Regions from separate parts of the Bacillus sp. AK124 genome, predicted to be linked through region 1. Evidence: predicted binding sites of a transcription regulator. Region 1 holds the regulator's gene; each other region holds the start of a gene.
What was found. Region 1 encodes Rex, which represses fermentation and respiration genes when NADH is low (regulators of the CRP and FNR family bind a similar motif). Its sites were predicted from a motif close to TTGTGAAATATTTCACAA; they were not measured.
Positions count from the first base shown of each region.

Region 2: a site for Rex is predicted at 1,930-1,947, ahead of M1E06_RS11335 (YwiC-like family protein). Genes of this name have one in related genera too.
Region 3: a site for Rex is predicted at 1,406-1,423, ahead of pflB (formate C-acetyltransferase). Genes of this name have one in related genera too.
Region 4: a site for Rex is predicted at 1,740-1,757, ahead of adhE (bifunctional acetaldehyde-CoA/alcohol dehydrogenase). Genes of this name have one in related genera too.

Region 1 covers NZ_CP096378.1:3,663,325-3,668,318, reverse strand. Annotated here, with positions in the region: gene tsaD (tRNA (adenosine(37)-N6)-threonylcarbamoyltransferase complex transferase subunit TsaD) at 1-39, shown strand, start outside; gene M1E06_RS18435 (ABC-F family ATP-binding cassette domain-containing protein) at 279-2,204, opposite strand; gene moaC (cyclic pyranopterin monophosphate synthase MoaC) at 2,351-2,857, shown strand; gene M1E06_RS18425 (redox-sensing transcriptional repressor Rex) at 2,861-3,505, shown strand; gene M1E06_RS18420 (twin-arginine translocase TatA/TatE family subunit) at 3,544-3,717, shown strand; gene tatC (twin-arginine translocase subunit TatC) at 3,724-4,500, shown strand; gene M1E06_RS18410 (YdiK family protein) at 4,545-4,736, opposite strand; gene M1E06_RS18405 (CPBP family intramembrane glutamic endopeptidase) at 4,736-4,994, opposite strand, start outside.
Region 2 covers NZ_CP096378.1:2,282,420-2,287,413, forward strand. Annotated here, with positions in the region: gene M1E06_RS11325 (nitrate/nitrite transporter) at 1-226, shown strand, start outside; gene M1E06_RS11330 (Crp/Fnr family transcriptional regulator) at 373-1,086, shown strand; gene M1E06_RS11335 (YwiC-like family protein) at 1,132-1,854, opposite strand; gene M1E06_RS11340 (cyclic nucleotide-binding domain-containing protein) at 2,004-2,471, shown strand; gene M1E06_RS11345 (TIGR04053 family radical SAM/SPASM domain-containing protein) at 2,584-3,687, shown strand; gene M1E06_RS11350 (DUF1858 domain-containing protein) at 3,794-4,018, shown strand; gene M1E06_RS11355 (DUF438 domain-containing protein) at 4,015-4,994, shown strand, end outside.
Region 3 covers NZ_CP096378.1:2,221,252-2,226,245, forward strand. Annotated here, with positions in the region: gene M1E06_RS11060 (glycosyltransferase family 4 protein) at 1-1,246, shown strand, start outside; gene pflB (formate C-acetyltransferase) at 1,523-3,748, shown strand; gene pflA (pyruvate formate-lyase-activating protein) at 3,809-4,567, shown strand; gene M1E06_RS11075 (DHH family phosphoesterase) at 4,723-4,994, shown strand, end outside.
Region 4 covers NZ_CP096378.1:70,000-74,993, forward strand. Annotated here, with positions in the region: gene adhE (bifunctional acetaldehyde-CoA/alcohol dehydrogenase) at 1-1,666, opposite strand, end outside; gene gnd (decarboxylating NADP(+)-dependent phosphogluconate dehydrogenase) at 1,941-3,344, opposite strand; gene M1E06_RS00405 (GntP family permease) at 3,375-4,721, opposite strand; gene gntK (gluconokinase) at 4,743-4,994, opposite strand, start outside.

The sequences.
Region 1 (4,994 bases):
ATGAACGGTCAGCCTGGCTTAGATCTGACGTCTTATTAAAACCTCACGCTCTGTGAGGTTTTTTTGCCCGGGAATAGTTATTAACAGGTTATTAACATATATCCACAGTCTTGTGTATAATGTTAAAAACCTTAATTTACAGACCTTTTTCACCTGTTAATAATGTGTATAAATATTATGTTTTTTGTGGATATTGTGGGTAAATCGCTTTCTTTCTTTTAAATAAAGGATTTTAATTGTGGACAAAAAAACCGCTCCGGCTTGGAGCGGTTCATCCTTTATTCATTTGTAGAGAGTGTTTCCCATTCTGTTAACAGTTGTTCAAGCTCCTCATTCAGCCGTTCATTTTCAGAGTGGATTTCCTGGACCTTCTCATGGTCTTGGAAGACGGCGGGGTCACACAGGAGCTCTTCATTTTTTTCGATCTGTTCTTCAATGTCCGTAATTCTTGTTTCGATTTCTTCAATCCTGCGCTGCCGCTGGCGTTCTTTTCTTTTCAGCTCTTTTTCTTCTTCATAGCTCTTTTTTGCGCCAGGTTTTTCGGAAGCGTTTTTCTGATGCTCTTCCGTCTGTTTTTCTAGTTCTTTCAGTTCAAGCTGCTGCGCTTTTTTTTCTGTGTAATAATCGTAGTCGCCTAAATATTCTTCTGCTTTGTCGCGGGAAAGCTCCAGTACTTTTGTCGCGATCCGGTTGATAAAATAGCGGTCATGGGACACAAATAATATCGTTCCCGGGTAATCGATCAAAGCGTTCTCCAAGACTTCCTTGCTGTCCAGGTCGAGATGGTTTGTCGGCTCATCAAGAATAAGGAAGTTCGCTTTTTGGAGCATCAGCTTGGCGAGGGCAAGCCTTGCTTTTTCGCCGCCGCTTAACGCGTGTACAGGTTTTAATACGTCTTCTCCCGAAAACAGGAAGTTGCCGAGGCAGGTCCGGATATCCTTTTCATTCATTTCCGGATAATCGTCCCAAAGCTCGTCAAGCACGCGTTTTGACGACGTCAATTCAGCCTGTTCCTGGTCATAGTAGCCGATTGAGACATGGGAGCCTGTCGCGATTGTTCCCGATACCGGCTGCAGCTTTTGAATCAATGCTTTTAAAAGGGTTGACTTGCCGATTCCGTTCGGTCCGACCAGTGCAACGCTTTCCCCGCGGGTGATGTGAAAGTTCAATGAACGGAGAAGCGGGGGCTGCTCCTGATAGCTTACTGTCAAGTCTTCCACCCGCAGTACATCGTTTCCGCTTTGCCTTGTAATTTCAAAGCGGAAAGACGCCGACTTTTCATCTCCGAGCGGTTTGTCCATGATCTCCATCCGTTCAAGCTGCTTTCGTCTGCTCTGCGCCCGTTTCGTCGTCGAAGCTCTAGCCAGATTCCGGTCGACGAACTCCTGCAGCTTGGCGATTTCGTCCTGCTGCTTTTCATAAAGCTTTGTTTCCTTTTCCAGCTGTTCGGCTTTTAATTGGAGATAAGAGCTGTAGTTCCCGGTATATTTTTTGCTTTGGGACCGGCTGATCTCGTAAACTTGGGTAACCACTTTGTCAAGAAAGTACCTGTCATGGGAAACGATTAAAATCGCTCCGCTGTAATTTTGCAAATATTGTTCAAGCCATGTCAGGGTATCGATATCCAAGTGGTTTGTCGGTTCGTCCAAAATGAGGAGGTCGGGTTTTGTCAAAAGCATTTTTCCGAGGGCAAGCCTTGTTTTTTGACCTCCGCTTAAGTCCTGGACGCGGACGGAGTCGTCAAATCCCGCAAAGCCGAGCCCGTGCATGACGGATCTGACCTCTGCCTCATATTGGTAGCCGCCTTTGTCCTTGAACTCCTGCTGAAGCCTGTCATACGTCTTCATCAATGATTCAAGCATGTCCGGTCCGGCCTGCGCCATCTTTTCCTCGATCGCGCGCATTTCTTTTTCCATTTTTTTTAGAAAATCAAATACCGACAGCAATTCCTCTTTGAGCGTCAGCTTGGAATCGAGGCCGGAATGCTGGTCAAGGTAGCCCATCGTCAAATCTTTCGGCTTGATGATGTCCCCCTTTTCATATGAAAGTTTTCCTGCGATAATCTTTAGAAGAGTCGATTTTCCGGCGCCGTTGCGTCCGACGATCGCAATCCGGTCCCGAGATCTGACTTCGAGTTTTATATTCGTTAAAATCGTATCGGCTCCAAACGATTTTGAAAGTTGGTTCACTTGTAAAATCATCATGATCTTTCACCTCTTGTCTGCTATTTTAAGTGTAGCCTATCACTGCGCAGTCAGCAAACAATTAAGTGAACTCTGGAAGATTTTAGCCAAAGAAAAAGACAGAATGAAAAAAATAGTGTATGATCGTTATAAGGAGAGTTCAGAACATGAATGAGTTTACACATTTTAATGAACAAGGCAGAGCCAAGATGGTTGATATAAGCGAAAAGGAAGCTTCAGTACGCACAGCTGCGGCTGTTTCAAGCGTGTCTATGAATCGAACAGTACATGAAAAAATCAAAAACCGGGAAATCGGAAAGGGCGATGTATTGGCGGTGGCGCAAGTGGCCGGAATCATGGCCGCAAAACAGACATCCGCCATCATCCCGATGTGCCATCCGATCGCTCTGAAAGGAGTCGACATCGCCTTTCGCTGGGAGGAGAAAGAACAGAAGAGCATCCTGCATATTCAATCTAAAGTGAAGACCAAAGGGAGCACAGGTGTGGAAATGGAAGCGTTAACTTCGGCCTCCGTATGTGCGCTGACCGTATATGACATGTGCAAAGCGGCGGATAAGGGAATGGTGATAGGACCGACCTTTCTTCTCGAAAAGACAGGCGGGAAAAACGGTGACTATAAAAGGGAAAAAGCTGATGTAGACATGGAGGATTAGTTTATGAACATGGATCATTCAAAAATTCCGCAAGCGACAGCGAAACGGTTGCCATTATATTATCGTTTTTTAAAAAACCTTCATGCATCCGGAAAACAGCGTGTATCTTCCGCTGAGCTGAGCGATGCCGTCAAAGTCGATTCTGCGACCATCCGCAGGGACTTCTCGTACTTCGGCGCGCTCGGAAAAAAAGGATACGGCTACAATGTCAATTATTTGCTGTCCTTTTTCAGAAAGACGCTTGATCAGGATGAAATGACGAACGTAACGCTCATTGGCGTGGGGAATTTGGGGACAGCCTTTCTCCATTACAATTTTATCAAAAATAATAATACAAAAATCGCCATGGCGTTTGACATCAATGAGGAAAAAATCGGAACCGAGGTCGGCGGTGTTCCCGTCTATGATCTGAATAGACTTGAAGAGCATATGACGGATGATATCCCCGTCGCCATTTTGACGGTACCGGCTCAAGCCGCACAGTCGATTACAGACAGGCTGGTGGCGCTTGGCATTAAAGGCATTCTTAATTTCACGCCGGCCCGCTTGAATGTGCCGGAACACATTCGCATTCATCATATAGATTTGGCGGTTGAACTTCAGTCGCTGGTGTATTTCATGAAACATTATTCAATGCAGGAAAAGTAAAACGGAAAACGAAAAATAAAGGAAAGGGGGCAGGCTTTATGCCAATCGGTCCTGGAAGCTTTATTTTAATTGTCGTGGTGGCGCTTTTGATATTCGGCCCGAAAAAACTTCCCGAGCTGGGAAGAGCGGCGGGAAACACGCTGAGGGAGTTTAAGAATGCGACAAAAGGTTTGGCTGACGACGATTCCGATAAAAAGAAAGAAGATCAGTAGGATAGGATGACATTTATGAAGGAAAGAGAAATGTCGCTGATAGAACATATCACAGAACTACGCAGACGGCTTGTGATCACTTTTTTCTTTTTTGTTTTATTTGTTGTGGCAGGCTTTTTATTGGCAAAGCCGCTGATTATCTATCTGCAGCAGACGGATGAAGCAAAGCTGCTGACGCTCAACGCGTTCAAGCTGACCGATCCTTTATTTGTGTACGTGCAGTTCGCTTTCATCATCGGCGCCGTCTTGACTTCGCCGCTTGTTTTATACCAGCTGTGGGCTTTCATTAGCCCGGGGCTGTATGAAAAAGAACGAAAAGTGACGCTCAGCTATATTCCGATATCGATTATTCTTTTTTTAGGCGGCATTGCCTTTTCTTACTTTATTTTATTTCCGTTTGTCGTGGACTTTATGACGAGAGTCTCAGATGATCTGAATGTCAACCAGGTCATCGGAATACACGAATATTTTCAGTTTCTGCTTCAGTTGACGCTTCCTTTTGGCTTATTGTTTCAGATGCCTGTGGTCATCATGTTTATCACAAGGCTCGGCCTCGTGACGCCGATGTTTTTGGCGAAAATCAGAAAATACGCATATTTTGTGTTGTTCGTCATCGCGGCCCTCATTACACCGCCTGAGCTTTTGTCGCATTTAATGGTCTCAGTGCCATTGCTCATTCTTTATGAAATCAGTATCGTGATTTCAAGAATATCCTACAGGCAGGCGCAAAAAACAATGATTCAAGAGGAAAATCAAGCGTTTTTGAACGACCATACTAAATAAGAGCCATTCTTTTTCAGAATGGCTCTTTTCCTTCACAAAAAAGGCTATTGATCTTTTCGTTTCATCTTGCCGGCCAGGGCGAACATTTTAAAGGAAATGCTGATATTATAGGCTGCGAAAAGCATCAGCAGGATCGTGTAAAAAGACCACATGCTTCCGGGCGAGGTTGCCGCCAGATATGTAAACAGCACACCCGTTAATAAATAAATCGCTCCCCAGAATTTAGGGCTTCTCATCATAGAAATCCTCCAATAATCATTTGCATTTTCTCGACGTGTTTCAAATATTCTTCAATAGGCTCCCGGAATGTCTGCAGTAAGACGACGAGCGTATTCATGGCGACATGGGCGAAAATAGGCACGATAATCCGGTTGGTTCTGACATATAAAAAGGAGAATGTGAATCCCATTGCTGTATAAATGAGCAGATGGCTGAAATCCAAATGGACGACCGAGAAGAGCACCGAACTGAACAAAGCGGCAATGAAAAAATTC
Region 2 (4,994 bases), 1.4 Mb from region 1:
TTCAAATCAGGCCGGCATCGTCAATGGGATTGTATCAGCGATGGGCGGCTTGGGAGGATTCTTCCCGCCACTCATCCTGTCAAGCGTTTTTCAGGCAACCGGCCATTATGCGATCGGATTCATGGCGCTGTCAGAAGCAGCCCTTGCCAGCTTTGTGATCGTGGTCTGGATGTATTTTCAGGAAGTGAGCAAAACATCGACCAAAACGAAGACGAACCATTTATAAACCTTTCCTGCAAAAGGAGCCTTGAGCTGATGTGCTCAGGCTCTTTTTTGGGACTTTATTCATAAGTTCACAATATTGTTTATATTTAAAAGGTCACTCAGCCTTATTTAACGTTAAAATAAGAACTGCTAAAGGGGTGACGCTCAATGAATATTTCTGTTAGAAAATCAGACACAGATTTGCTCTCAGACGATCTGCATCACTTGCTGGAATCAATCAGTACACGACGAAAAATCAGGCAGGACACATTCCTTTTTCAAGAAGGGATGGATGCGGAGGAACTGTATCTTATTCAGTCGGGACTTGTCCAAATCGGCAAATTGACGTCCGATGGCAAAGAACTGACACTCAGAATGTGCAAAAAAAATGATATTGTCGGGGAGCTTACGCTTTTTACAGAAGATGCGAAATATATGCTGAGCGCAAAGATCCTCTCTGATGGCGAAGTGTTGGTCATCAATAAAGATAAGCTTGAAAAAGAACTCATACAAAACGGTGCACTGACGTTTGAGTTTATGAAATGGATGAGCACGCATTTGCGAAAGATTCAATCGAAAATCCGCGACCTTTTGCTGAATGGTAAAAAAGGCGCGCTCTACTCCACCTTGATCCGTCTCGCAAACAGCTACGGCATCACAAGAAGCGACGGGATTCTCATCAATATTGTGCTGACGAACCAGGATCTGGCGAAATTCTGTGCCGCCGCAAGGGAGAGCATCAACCGCATGCTGAGCGACCTCCGGAAGAACGGTGTCATTTCAATTGAGGACTCAGGAAAAATCGTCATTCATCAACTCAACTATTTAAAACGCGAAATCGACTGTGAAAACTGCCCGCTCGACATCTGCAATATCGACTGAAAAAACGAAAACAAACAAGGACATGAAGCACAGTGTCCTTGTTTTTTACGTTTGCAGCAGAAAAACGATCAACACGGCCATAAAGAAACAGGCATTCACCAGCTCTGAGATTCCGATTGTCTTAATCGACAGTTTCTTTCCATGTAAAAACCACGCTCTGAAACTGCTCGGCACTACACCAAGCACGGCCCATCCTGCCCCCGCGGCCAGCGAGATGAACGGCAGGAATACGTGGTATCCCCATGAATAAAGTTTAAACCGATTGTTTTTCTTTTCGCGGATCATCGACTTGACATAAAAGGCGCTCCCTGTGAAAAACAAAGCGGACTGGATAAAAACAAACAATGCTTCACCATCAAGCTTCCCCGCTCCCATCCAGAAGCTCGCAAGCCCGCCCGCGCTGAAAACAAGGATTGCCGCAATATCATTTAAAAGCGCCCTGTCGTTGTTTCTTTTCGCATAATAAAGATTGATGAGAAAGAGCGGAAACAGCGGCAGCCCGAGAAAAACGAGCCGCGGCTCCAGCCAGACCGAAATAAGCAGGAAAACGATGGCCGGAATGCCGTAGATGAGAACCCATTTTTGATAGTAAACGATATTTTTCTTCTTCACCATCATCGTAGCCGGAAATGCCGCTAGATATAGAAACAGCCATCCGCAGAACAGCGGAATATGCTTTACATCCGCGCCCCCGGCGAACATGCCGAGAACAAACGGGATGACAAGCATCGCCCAGGCGCCGTGCTGCTTCGGTATGAACACTTTCATCACGCATCCTCCCTTCTTTTCTATTACATTATAAAAGTTTCGTCTTTTTTACACAGTGACATTTTGCATACAGGCGTGTGAAATAAATCACTGCGCCCTCCAGCCCGGCGCTTTATACTAAATGCTAATATATAGAAGGAGGATATACCATGGACCGGTTTGACTACTTATTGTTTCTGAAAAATCTTCCTATGTTTCTCGGGGTACCCCTTCCGATCATCAAAAGGCTGCTGAAAAACGGGAAGGTGATCGATATCCAGCCATCTCAGCATTCGCGATCGTTCCTTCATTCGCAATCCGTCTATTTTGTTTTAAAAGGGGAAGTTCATTTTTCTGACAGAAGACTTCCAGAAGAATCCCGAACGATCGCCGAGTGGGAAAAAGGCGATGTTTTCCCTATTGATCAAAAAGGCGAACCTTTCGTATCTCCGTTTATTTCAGTCAACACTGCCGCAGAAACCGCCGTACTTGAAATTCCATTTCATACTTTCAAAAAAATGATGACTTATAACCGCCAATTACAGACGAACTTTCTCATGCTGCTTCAGCAGAATTTGTATTTTTCCTACCAGCTTTTTTTGCGTTACCTCAACTCCTCTGCAGAAGACGACGCGTGAGAAGGGCCTCCCCCTTCTTTCCCTTCCTTTTCTAAATGTGATCTACTTAACTTTTTTTCTTTTTCATTTCCGCTACGATACACATGAATGCAAACGAAAGGACAGATGAAAGATGATACATTGCGATTTCGACAAGTCTCCGTTTATCGTCATTTGGGAGCTGACAAGAGCGTGCGAGCTCAAGTGCCTTCATTGCCGGGCATCGGCTCAAAATAAACGCGATCCGCGGGAGCTCACCCTGAAAGAAGGAAAAGATTTAATCGATCAAATTCATGCGATGGACAATCCCCTCCTCGTGCTGACAGGGGGTGACCCTTTAATGAGAGACGACGTATTCGCCATTATTGAGTATGCCGTCCAAAAAGGGGTTCGCGTCTCTATGACCCCGAGTGCCACGCCGAATGTTACAAGAGAAGCGATTCAATCAGCAAAAGAAATCGGCTTATCCCGATGGGCGTTCAGCTTGGACGGGCCAACCCGAGAGATTCATGATCATTTTCGAGGAACGGACGGTTCCTTTGACCTGACCATGAAGGCCATACGCTACATTCATGAATGCCATCTGCCTCTGCAGATTAATACCGTTATATCCGCTTATAACATCGATTACCTGGATGAAATGGCAAAGCTGATCGAAGAATTGAACTGTGTATTATGGAGTGTATTTTTTCTCGTCCCGACAGGCCGCGCGAAGCGGGAAGATATGATTTCGCCGGTGGACCATGAAAAAGTCTTTCTTTGGCTCAGCCGTTTGGCAAAAGAAGCGCCTTTTGACATCAAAACGACAGCAGCCCAGCACTACCGACGGGTCGTTATTCAACAAAAAATGCGGGAAGCGAAAGACCCCAACATGAAAATCCGCTATGAACACGCATTGCAGAAAGGGAAAATGGATGCGATCGGCGGATTGGGCCGGGCTCCGAAAGGTGTGAACGATGGCAACGGCTTTATGTTTATCTCCCATATCGGCGATGTATATCCAAGCGGACTCCTGCCGTTTAAAGCCGGAAACATCCGCGAACAGCCGCTGGCTGAGATTTATCGCGAATCACCGATCTTTAAGAATTTGCGAAATCCGGACGGATTTAAAGGAAAATGCGGCGTCTGTGAATTCCGCCATGTGTGCGGCGGTTCGCGCTCACGTGCCTATGCTCTGACAGGCGATTATCTGGAAAGCGACCCGAGCTGTATTTATATTCCGAAGGCTTTGCGCTGAAAAATGTGATGTACGTCACATTTTTTTCAGCATACTTGTATTACGGTATAGATGAGAATGATCATCACTATCAAAGGATGTGATCCCTCTGCATAAAAAAATTGATTTGAACGATTCCGTATACGAACTTTGCACATTGCATCCTGAACTAAAAGCCGTGATGAAGGAAGCCGGGTTTAAAAACATAACGAAGCCCGGCATGCTGGAAACAGCCGGGCGTATCGTGACGATTCCGAAAGGCGCGCGAATGATGCAAATCGAATGGCCGCATGTCTTAGACATATTGAAAGCGCACGGATTTGACCCCGTTTGGAAAGGAGAAAAACGATGAGCGAAATGATTAACAACCGGGAAACGCAGCAAGGTCTGCCAGAGGAAAAAAAGCAGCTTCTGAAAGAAATCATCATCGACCTTCATAAAGGAAAACCGCTTGCCGACGTCAAAAAACGGTTTGAAAAGACGTTCGGTTCAGTCAATGCTGAAGAAATCGCTCAGCTGGAACAGGCGTTAATGAAGGAAGAAGGCATTACCCCCGAAGAAATTCAAGAGCTTTGTTCCGTTCACGCCGCTGTGTTTAAAGGATCGATTGAAGACATTCACCGCGCTGACGCCGATAAGCAGCCAGGCCATCCCGTTCATACTTTTATGAAAGAAAATAAAGAAATCGACCTCCTTTTGAACTTTAAAATGCAGCTTCATTTGGAACGTTTTGAAAAAGAAGATCACCGCGACAACATTCTCAAGCTGCTCACAGACTTGAACTTGCTCGCCGATGTCGACAAACATTACAGCAGAAAAGAAAATCTTCTCTTCCCCTATTTAGAAAAGTACGGAATTACTGGGCCCAGCCAAGTGATGTGGGCTGTCGATGATTTTATCCGCAAGAGCATCAAAGAAGTGAAGCGTTTGTTGGAAGAGTATACGCCGGACAAAAAAGATGAAGTCATCCGCGAGCTAACGTTTATCATTCAAGAAGGCACGGAAATGATTTATAAAGAAGAAAATATCCTCTTGCCGATGGCGCTCAGAACGCTGACAGAAGACGAATGGCTGAAAATCGCGGCTGAAAGCGACGAGATCGGATATTGCCTGACTGCTCCGGAAACGGTGTGGAAGCCTGAACGCCATCAGCTCAAAACAACAGAAGAAGCGGCTGACGGATATGTCAGGCTCCCTACGGGTATTCTGTCCGTGGCCCAGCTTGAGCACATGATGAACCATCTTCCGGTCGATATCACCTTCATCGATGAAAACGATGTGGTCCGCTATTTTTCACACGGAAAGGAACGGATTTTCGCAAGGACAAA
Region 3 (4,994 bases), 1.4 Mb from region 1:
GGAGCGCTACAGTTTGGAACAAGCTGTTAAACAGTTTGATCTTAAGAAGTATGATTTGATCCACTGCCACGATTTTATGACGGCAAGAGCACTGGCCCGTTCCAAACCTCAGCACACGCCTTTAATCGTGTCCCTCCATAACTTTAAATATCATGAAGCAAAGATTACCGGGGAATTTGACGAGAAAAGCGGCCAGGAACAGCAATACATGAAAATCGAAGAATGTTTGGGCGCAATGTCTGGAGACGTTGTGGCCGTTCCGTGCGAATGGCTGAAACACGAGCTGATTCAAATTGGTGTGACGCCTTCGAACATCCGAGTCATCCCGTATGGAATTGTAAAAACACCCTTTATCGAAAAGAAAAATAATCTCCCTAAAAGCCTCCCGCATCAAGGAAAAAAGATCATTCTCTGTCCGGCGCGGCTCGTTCCGGTGAAAGGACACCGCTATTTGATCGAAGCGCTTTATAAACTGCGGTGCGAAAGGGATGATTTTCACTGCCTTCTCGCAGGCGAGGGTCCGGAGCTCGAAACTCTGCAAAGCCTGTCCGAAAAGCTCGGTATCGCGTCGGCGGTCTCTTTTCTCGGAAAGCGAAAAGATATACCTGACTTAATGAATATTAGTGATGTCATTGTTTTGCCGTCACTTCACGATACATTTCCGCTCGTCATCCTGGAAGGGCAGTTCTCCGCAAAACCTGTGCTGGCGACAAACGTAGGCGGGGTAAAAGAAATCATTGATGACGGTGCGAACGGATTGCTTGTTCCCCCGGCAGACAGCGAAGCGCTTACTGAAAAGCTGCGCCTGCTGCTCGACGATGACAAAACCCGGCAAAAATTGGGGCGCCAAGCGTTTCAAAAAGCTATGAAACATTGGGATATCAGCTTTCACATGAGGTCGATCGAAAACCTGTATCAAACATTCGAGACACAAAAAAGAGCAGTGCGGTCCTGCAAAAATCATCGAAAAGAGCAGGGGCTGGACCTGGAAATCCTCGAACAAATCGGTGAAAAGAAAACGTCAGAAGCGGAGTACACGATTGCCGGGGAAATCCCGGAACATCTCAAAAGCCAACTTAAAAAAGAGGACCATTACATTCATGTTTATGATTTGTCAGGCGTTTTACTGCAGACAAAAGCGGTCGATTCGAAAGGGTGCTATGAATTTCACCAGCTCCCCCGAGGCAGCTATGTCTTGAAAAGCACTATCGAAGCATTCGGCAATCAGTTCATATCCCTCGACTGATGATAAATACTTCTGCGCAAGCCGGCTGTTTAGCCGGTTTTTTTATATAACAGTTTTCATTTTATTTGACTTTATTATAATACAGATTCAAATAAGAAAATTGCTTCAAACAACATCCTATATTAGGAAAAACGCGATGTTCAAAGAACTTTCTTAAATTTGTTAACTATTTCACAAAATATGTGATTTTTATCACATTCAAAACTGTTATATTAAACATAAGATATAAATGCAACAACTGTTATATCATTTCAACTTGAAAAGAGGGGGATTTAAATGGAACAATGGAAAGGTTTCACCACAAACGTTTGGCAAAAAGAAGTCAATGTCCGCGATTTTATTCTCTCGAACTTTGAGCCATATCAAGGTGACGAATCGTTTCTCGAACCTCCGACGGAAGCTACATCGGCATTATGGGATCATGTAATGGACTTGACAAAAAAAGAGCGTGAAAACGGAGGCGTCCTCGATATGGATACAGAGATCGTCTCAACGATTACCTCGCACGGTCCCGGCTATTTGGACAAAGACTTGGAAAAAGTCGTCGGCGTTCAAACCGATGAGCCGTTTAAACGGTCGCTTCAGCCTTTCGGCGGCATTCGCATGGCGAAACAAGCATGTGAATCCTATGGTTTTGAATTGAATGAAGAAGTGGAAAGAATCTTTACCGATTACCGCAAAACCCATAACCAAGGCGTGTTTGACGCGTATACGGACGAAATGAAACTCGCCCGAAAGGTCGGAATCATTACCGGACTGCCTGATGCTTACGGGCGCGGGCGCATCATCGGCGATTACCGGAGAGTGGCGCTTTACGGCGTGGACTTCCTGATCGATGAAAAGAAAAAAGATGCGGCCGGCACCTCTCGCGTGATGTCTGAAGAAAACATCCGCCTTCGTGAAGAATTGTCAGAACAAATCCGGGCATTGAATGAACTTAAAGCACTTGCAGCAAGTTATGGCTTTGACATTTCCGAGCCTGCGGCGAATGCAAGAGAAGCATTTCAATGGCTGTATTTTGCCTATTTGGCTGCCATTAAAGAGCAAAATGGAGCAGCAATGAGCCTTGGCCGCGTGTCCACGTTCCTTGATATATACATCGAAAGAGATTTGAAAACGGGCGCATTAACAGAACAGGAGGCCCAAGAGCTTGTCGACCATTTTGTCATGAAGCTGCGCTTGGTCAAATTTGCACGCACACCTGACTACAATGAGCTGTTCAGCGGCGATCCGACGTGGGTGACAGAATCAATCGGCGGAATAGCGCACGACGGACGCGCACTCGTCACGAAAAACTCGTTCCGTTTCCTGCATACGCTTGACAATTTAGGTCCGGCGCCGGAACCAAATTTAACCGTCCTTTGGTCTGTCAGGCTGCCGCAAAAGTTTAAAAACTACTGTGCCAAAATGTCGATTAAAACGAGCTCGATTCAATACGAAAATGACGATATCATGCGTCCTGAATACGGGGATGACTACGGCATCGCCTGCTGTGTATCGGCAATGGCAATCGGCAAACAAATGCAGTTCTTCGGAGCACGCGCCAACTTGGCGAAAGCGCTTTTATATGCGATTAATGGCGGAAAAGACGAAAAGCATAAAATGCAAGTCGGTCCGGAAATGCCTCCGGTTGCTTCCGATGTGCTGGACTATGACGAGGTCATGCATAAATTAGATCAGACGATGGAATGGCTTGCAGGCTTGTACATCAATACGCTCAATGTCATTCACTACATGCATGATAAATATTGCTATGAAAGAATTGAAATGGCGCTACACGACACGGACATTTTGCGGACGATGGCCACCGGGATCGCCGGCTTGAGCGTTGTGGCCGATTCGTTAAGCGCTATCAAATATGCCAAAGTCAATGTTGTCCGCGATGAAAACGGCATTGCGGTCGATTTTGAAACAGAAGGCGACTTTCCTAAGTACGGAAATAATGATGACCGCGTCGACGCGATCGCCGTTGACATTGTCAAGCGCTTTATGAAAAAACTGCGCAAGCACCAGACATATCGCCAGTCTGTTCATACCATGTCAATTTTAACGATCACGTCAAACGTCGTTTACGGCAAGAAAACCGGAAATACGCCGGATGGACGCCGGGCGGGAGAACCGTTTGCTCCAGGCGCGAATCCGATGCACGGCCGCGATACTAAAGGAACGCTTGCATCGCTGTCTTCAGTGGCAAAGCTGCCTTACAGCTATGCGCTCGACGGCATATCCAACACCTTTTCGATCGTCCCGAAAGCGCTTGGCAAAGACGAAGAGAGCCGCGCCGTCAATTTATCAAGCATCCTTGACGGTTACGCCGCAAAAACAGGGCATCACTTAAATGTAAACGTATTTAACAGAGAAACATTGCTCGACGCCATGGAACATCCGGAGGAATATCCGCAGTTAACGATTCGCGTCTCAGGCTATGCGGTCAACTTTATTAAGCTGACGAAAGAACAGCAGTTAGACGTTATCAGCCGTACCTTCCATGAATCGATGTAACGAGCATAAAGCGGAGCGCGGCCGAGGCGCTCCGCCCCATAAAAAGAGGTGATCTTCATCATGGATGGAAATATTCATTCGATCGAAACATTCGGCACCGTTGACGGTCCGGGCATCAGATATGTCGTCTTCACACAAGGCTGCCTGATGCGCTGTCAATTTTGCCATAATGCTGATACATGGGAAATCGGAACCGGAAAACAAATGACGGTTTCCGAAATCGTTCAGGATGTCCAGCAATATCTCCCGTTTATTCAATCATCAGGCGGAGGCATCACCGTTAGCGGAGGCGAGCCGCTTTTACAACTGCCATTTTTAATCGAGCTGTTCAAAGCCTGTAAAAGCCATGGCATACACACGGCGCTCGATTCGTCCGGCGGATGCTATTCGGCGGCGCCGGCATTTCAAGAGCAGATCAAAGAGCTGATCCAGTATACAGACCTTGTTTTGCTTGATCTCAAGCATATCAACAGGAAAAAACATATCAACCTGACAGGAATGCCGAATGACCACATATTGGATTTTGCCCGGTTTCTCGCTGATCATCAAGTCCCCGTCTGGATCCGCCATGTACTGGTTCCGGGGATCTCTGATATCGATGACGATTTAGCAGCCCTCGGCACGTTTATCGGCACGCTGGGGAACGTTCAGAAGGTGGAGGTTCTTCCTTATCACAAACTCGGCGTCTACAAGTGGGAAGCGCTTGGCCTGGATTATCCATTAAAAGGGGTTGAACCGCCAAGTGCCGCCAGGGCCGAAAACGCATACAGACTACTCACCGCCCACTTGCAAGGCGGAGCCATGCTGCAAGAAACATAAACCCTTTTAACCGGACAGACTTTTTCCAACAAAAAGCTGTCCTTTTTGTCTTACCGCACAACCGTATAAAAAATCCCTTTTTTTACAATAGTAAGATGAGAAAGATGCGCCTGCTGCGGCAGGCCGACAATAAAACAGCAAGGTGGGCGGGAAGCATGTATCATTTGTATTCTCACAACGACTTGGACGGAGTCGGCTGCGGAATTCTCGCAAAGGTGGCCTTTGGCGAACGCGTCGAGGTCCGCTACAATTCGGTCACCGGACTTGATATGCAAGTCGGACGTTTTCTGGAACGGACAAAAGGAAAAGAAAAACAGCATGAAGGCCTGTTTATTACGGACTTGTCCGTTCATCAAGAAAATGAAGAAAGGCTGGACCAATATGCTGAAGCGGGCGGAAAGGTCAAACTCATCGACCACCACAAAAC
Region 4 (4,994 bases), 740 kb from region 1:
CCATTGCAGAACCTCCGCCGAGGGCGATGATGACATCCGGCTGGAATTTGGCCATCATGTCGACGCCGTTCATCACCGTTTCGATTGAAGGATCAGGCTCGACATCAGAAAAAATTTCACAATGAACGTAATCCGGGCGCCTTCTTAAGTAGTGTAGGACGCGGTCTACATATCCGAGTTTCACCATCCCCGGATCAGTCACAATCAACGCTTTTGAGATGTCAGGCATTTTCGCTAAATATTGGGTTGCGTGTTTTTCAAAATAGATTTTTGGAGGAACTTTAAACCACTGCATATTGACATTCCTTTTCGCCACTTTTTTCGTGTTGATTAAATGAACAGCTCCAACGTTTGACGAGACGGAGTTTCCGCCATATGTGCCGCATCCGAGTGTTAAAGAAGGCATATAGGCGTTGTAAATGTCGCCGATCGCCCCTTGTGACGACGGTGCATTGACGATGATCCGCCCGGCTTTCATCCGTAATCCGAATTCTTTAACGGCTTCTTGATCGTTCGTATGAATTACCGCCGAGTGGCCGGTTCCACCGAACGCGAGCATGTCTTCGGCGCGTTTTAATCCCTCTTGAATTCCGCTGACTTTGTAGCACGCTAAAACAGGGCTCAGTTTTTCCCTGGACAGCGGGTAATCCGGACCTACGCCTTCTAATTCGGCGATGAGGATTTTTGTATCTTGAGGCACTTTGACACCGGCCATTTCAGCGATTTTGAATGCCGGCATGCCGACGATATCAGCGTTTACCGCGCAAGTATTTTCATTGATGACCAATTTCTCGACCTTTGATTTTTCGGTTTCATTTAAGAAATAGCAGTTGTTTCTTGTCATTTCGACTTTGACGTCTGAGTAGATGTCTTTGTCTATGATGACGGCCTGCTCTGATGCGCAAATCATGCCGTTGTCAAATGTTTTGGATAAGATCAGATCATTGACGGCTTGCTTCAGGTTGGCAGACTTCTCGATGTAGCACGGAACGTTTCCAGGTCCGACGCCAAGGGCCGGTTTTCCGGAGCTGTACGCTGATTTCACCATGCCGGCGCCCCCTGTTGCGAGAATCAGGGAAACGTTCGGATGGGTCATTAAGGCTTGAGTGGCATTCAGCGAAGGCGTTTCAATCCATTGGATACAGTTGTCGGGTGCTCCTGCTTTGACGGCTGCGTCCCGAAGGATTCTCGCCGCTTCGCGGCTGCATTTTTGGGCCGATGGATGGAAAGCAAACACGATAGGGTTTCTTGTTTTGATCGCTATCAGGGACTTGAACATTGTAGTGGAAGTAGGGTTGGTCACCGGCGTCACCCCGGCGATGACACCGACAGGCTCCGCGATTTCAATGACTCCGTCGTGTTCGTTTTCATTGATGATGCCCACTGTTTTATCGTATTTGATATGATGGTAGACATACTCTGTGGCAAACATGTTTTTAATGATTTTATCTTCATAAACGCCGCGCTTCGTTTCTTCGACGGCAAGTTTGGCGAGAGGCATGTGCTGATCAAGGCCGGCAAGCGCCATCTGTTTGACGATCTCATCAATCTGCTCCTGATCAAAGCTGCGGAATTCTTCCAATGCCTTTAGGCCTTTTTCGACTAGCTGATCAACCATGGTTGAGGCATTTTGCTTTTGTTTCATTTCCTTTTCTTCGATTGCCATTGTAAACCCTCCAGTGAATGAATAGGAATTTGATTACAACAGGATGTTCAGGGATGAATGATGCGGACATTATTTGTGAAACATTTCACAAGTGGAGTTAAAAAATTTTATCCCTGAAGCGGATATCTGGTTTATTTTGGTATCAGTCCTCCTTTTCTGTGGCTGAATTTATCATATCACGAATTTGAAGTATGAGTTTGTGAAATGTTGAACAAAGTATGAAATTCATTCTTGAGTAAAATAAGAATGCACCCCGAGGTCCGGGGTGCAGCTTTTAATACCAGTCCGTATGAAACACGCCTTCCATATCCGTCCGCTCATACGTGTGAGCGCCGAAATAATCGCGCTGCGCCTGCAGCAGGTTTGCGTTTGAGCGGCCCGTCCGGTAGCCGTCGTAATAGGAGAGGGCGGTGCTCAGGCACGGGAATGAGATGCCTGAGCTGATGCCTTCGCAGACGACCTTTCGCAAGCCGGACTGGTATTCTTTTAGTTTTTCAGCGAAGTCAGGTGCGACCAGCAGGTTGGACAGGTCCGGCTGTTTGTCGAAAGCTTCGCTGATGAGATTTAAAAATTGTGCGCGGATGATGCAGCCGCCGCGGAAGATGAGGGCGATGTCCTTTAACGGCAGGTGCCATCCGTTCAGATCAGACGTCATTTTATATTGAGCGAAGCCTTGGGCATAGGCGCAGACTTTCCCCATGTATAACGCCTGTCTGACGCGGTCGATCCACACGTTCTGATCCAGGGACCGTTCTTCTGTTTCTGGCCCGGCCAATACGTTTTCGGCAGCTGTCCTTTCGTCTTTTAATGATGACAGGTAACGGGCAAACAGGGATTCCGTGATAATTGATGATGGAATGCCGTTGTCGATGGCCTGCAGGCTCGTCCATTTGCCCGTGCCTTTTTGGCCGGTTTTGTCGAGGATGACGTCGATGAGCGGAGCGCCCGTTCGATCATCCTTTTTCCTCAGGATCTCTGCCGTGATTTCGATTAAATAGCTTTTCAGCTCTCCTTGATTCCACGTGTCGAAAATGTCAGCGATTTCATCTATCGGCAAAAGAAGCTTTTCTCTTAAAAATGTATACGCTTCAGCGATAAGCTGCATGTCTGCGTATTCGATGCCGTTGTGCACCATTTTGACAAAATGCCCCGCGCCTTTTGGACCGATGTAGACACAGCATGGATCTCCTTCTACTTGGGCGGCGATTTTTGTGAGAATCGGAGCTGCTTTTTCGTAGACGTCCCGATCTCCGCCGGGCATAATGGATGGGCCTTTTAAAGCGCCGACTTCGCCGCCGGAAATGCCGATTCCCAAGTAGCCGATACCTTTCGCTTTCAAACTGTCATATCTTCGTTCCGTATCTTCGTAGTGGGAGTTGCCGCCGTCCATGATGACATCCCCTTCTTCAAGCAGAGGAACGAGCGAGTCGATAACAGAATCAACCGGTTTGCCTGCTGTGACCATAAGAAAGATTTTTCTCGGTTTTTCTAAAGACTGTACGAAATCTTCAAGTTCATAGTACGGCTTGACTGTTTGGCCTCCCGTTTTTTGGACGAGTTGATCGGTTAAATCCCTTGTGTAGTTATAGACGGCGACTTGTTCGCCTTTGCTTGCCATGTTCAGGGCGATATTGCTCCCCATGACTCCCAAACCTATGACACCGATTGTATTGCGCATGTAATACCTGCTCCTTCATTTAAGACTTTTTTATACAAATAGGCTTAACAATAAAGTAAATCCTAATCCGGCCACCGCGATAATGGTTTCAAGCAGTGTCCAGGTGGCAAATGTCTCTTTCATGCTTAGTCCGAAATACTCTTTGAACATCCAGAAGCCTGCGTCATTGACATGGGAAGCGATTACACTTCCGGCCCCTGTTGCAAGCACAACCAGCGCAAGATTGACATCGCTTTGTCCGAGCATCGGAAGAACGAGTCCGGTTGTGCTTAATGCAGCAACTGTCGCGGATCCTAAGGAGATGCGCAGAATTGCGGCGATGACCCAGGCGAGCAAGATCGGCGACATGGCTGTTCCTTTGAATAACTCAGCTACATAGTCGCCTACTCCGCCATTGATCAAGACTTGTTTGAAGGCGCCGCCGCCCCCGATGATCAAGAGCATCATTCCGATTTGTGTAATGGCGGTTGAACAGGAATCCATCACTTGTTTGATCGGGATCTTTCTGGCGATCCCCATCGTATAGATCGCGACCAACAGGGAGATGACCATCGAAGTCGAGGCATTCCCGATTAAGCGAACAGCTGCCAGCAGGCTGTTGTCTGCAAGACCCATCGTTTCTTGAATAAGCGTAATAACAGTCGAAATAGACATGATAATGACCGGAAGCATAGCTGTGAAGACGCTGATGCCGAAGCCGGGCGTCTCTTCAAGCTTGAACGTTTTCTGCTCACCGAGTGAAGCGATGCTGCCCATTTTCTCAAATGATTGCGGGACGATTTTTTTCGCCAGTTTCGTAAATAAAGGTCCGGCCAAAAGAACGGTTGGAATTGCAACAATGATACCGTAGAGCAGCACTTCCCCGATATTGGCGCCGAGCTCTCCCGCGATAGCCGTCGGTCCCGGATGCGGGGGCAGGAAGCCGTGTGTGACGGATAAGGCCGCCGTCATTGGAATTCCAAGGTATAAAATAGATATCTTCAATTCTCTTGAAATGGCGAATACAATTGGAATCAATAATACCAATCCGACTTCGAAGAATAATGCAACCCCGATGATAAAGGAGGCGATGACGACCGCCCATTGGATGTTTTTCTCTCCGAATTTGTTGACGAGGGTCATCGCAATGCGCTGAGCGCCCCCTGAATCCGCGATCAGCCTGCCCAGCATGGCGCCGAGCCCGAAGATCAATGCGATATGGCCGAGCGTTCCGCCAAGGCCTTCTTCAATCGTTTTGACGATGTCGTCAAGCGGCATTCCAAGCGCCAATGCAACCCCGAACGATACGATAATCAAGGAAACAAACGTATTCAGTTTTAACCCCATAATCAAAAGCAATAATGCGACAATCCCGATTGCTACGATCAGTAATGGCATGATAACGCCTCCAATTCTCCCCTATTTTTTGCTGGATAAGCTTCTTTGATAATTTGCAATTTGTGTATATTCGTTTTCAAGTGCTCGAGATAAGTTGATAAAAAGCGGCATTAATTTTCTGTATTCTTTGGCCGATTCTTCTTTCGGCGCGTGTCTGTGCGTGCTTCCGATCATGTCGGAGACGACATCGAATGAATCGATTTTTCCCGTCGCGTACAGCCCCAAAATGCAGGCGCCGAGACAAGAGCTTTCATAGCTTTCCGGCACGACGAC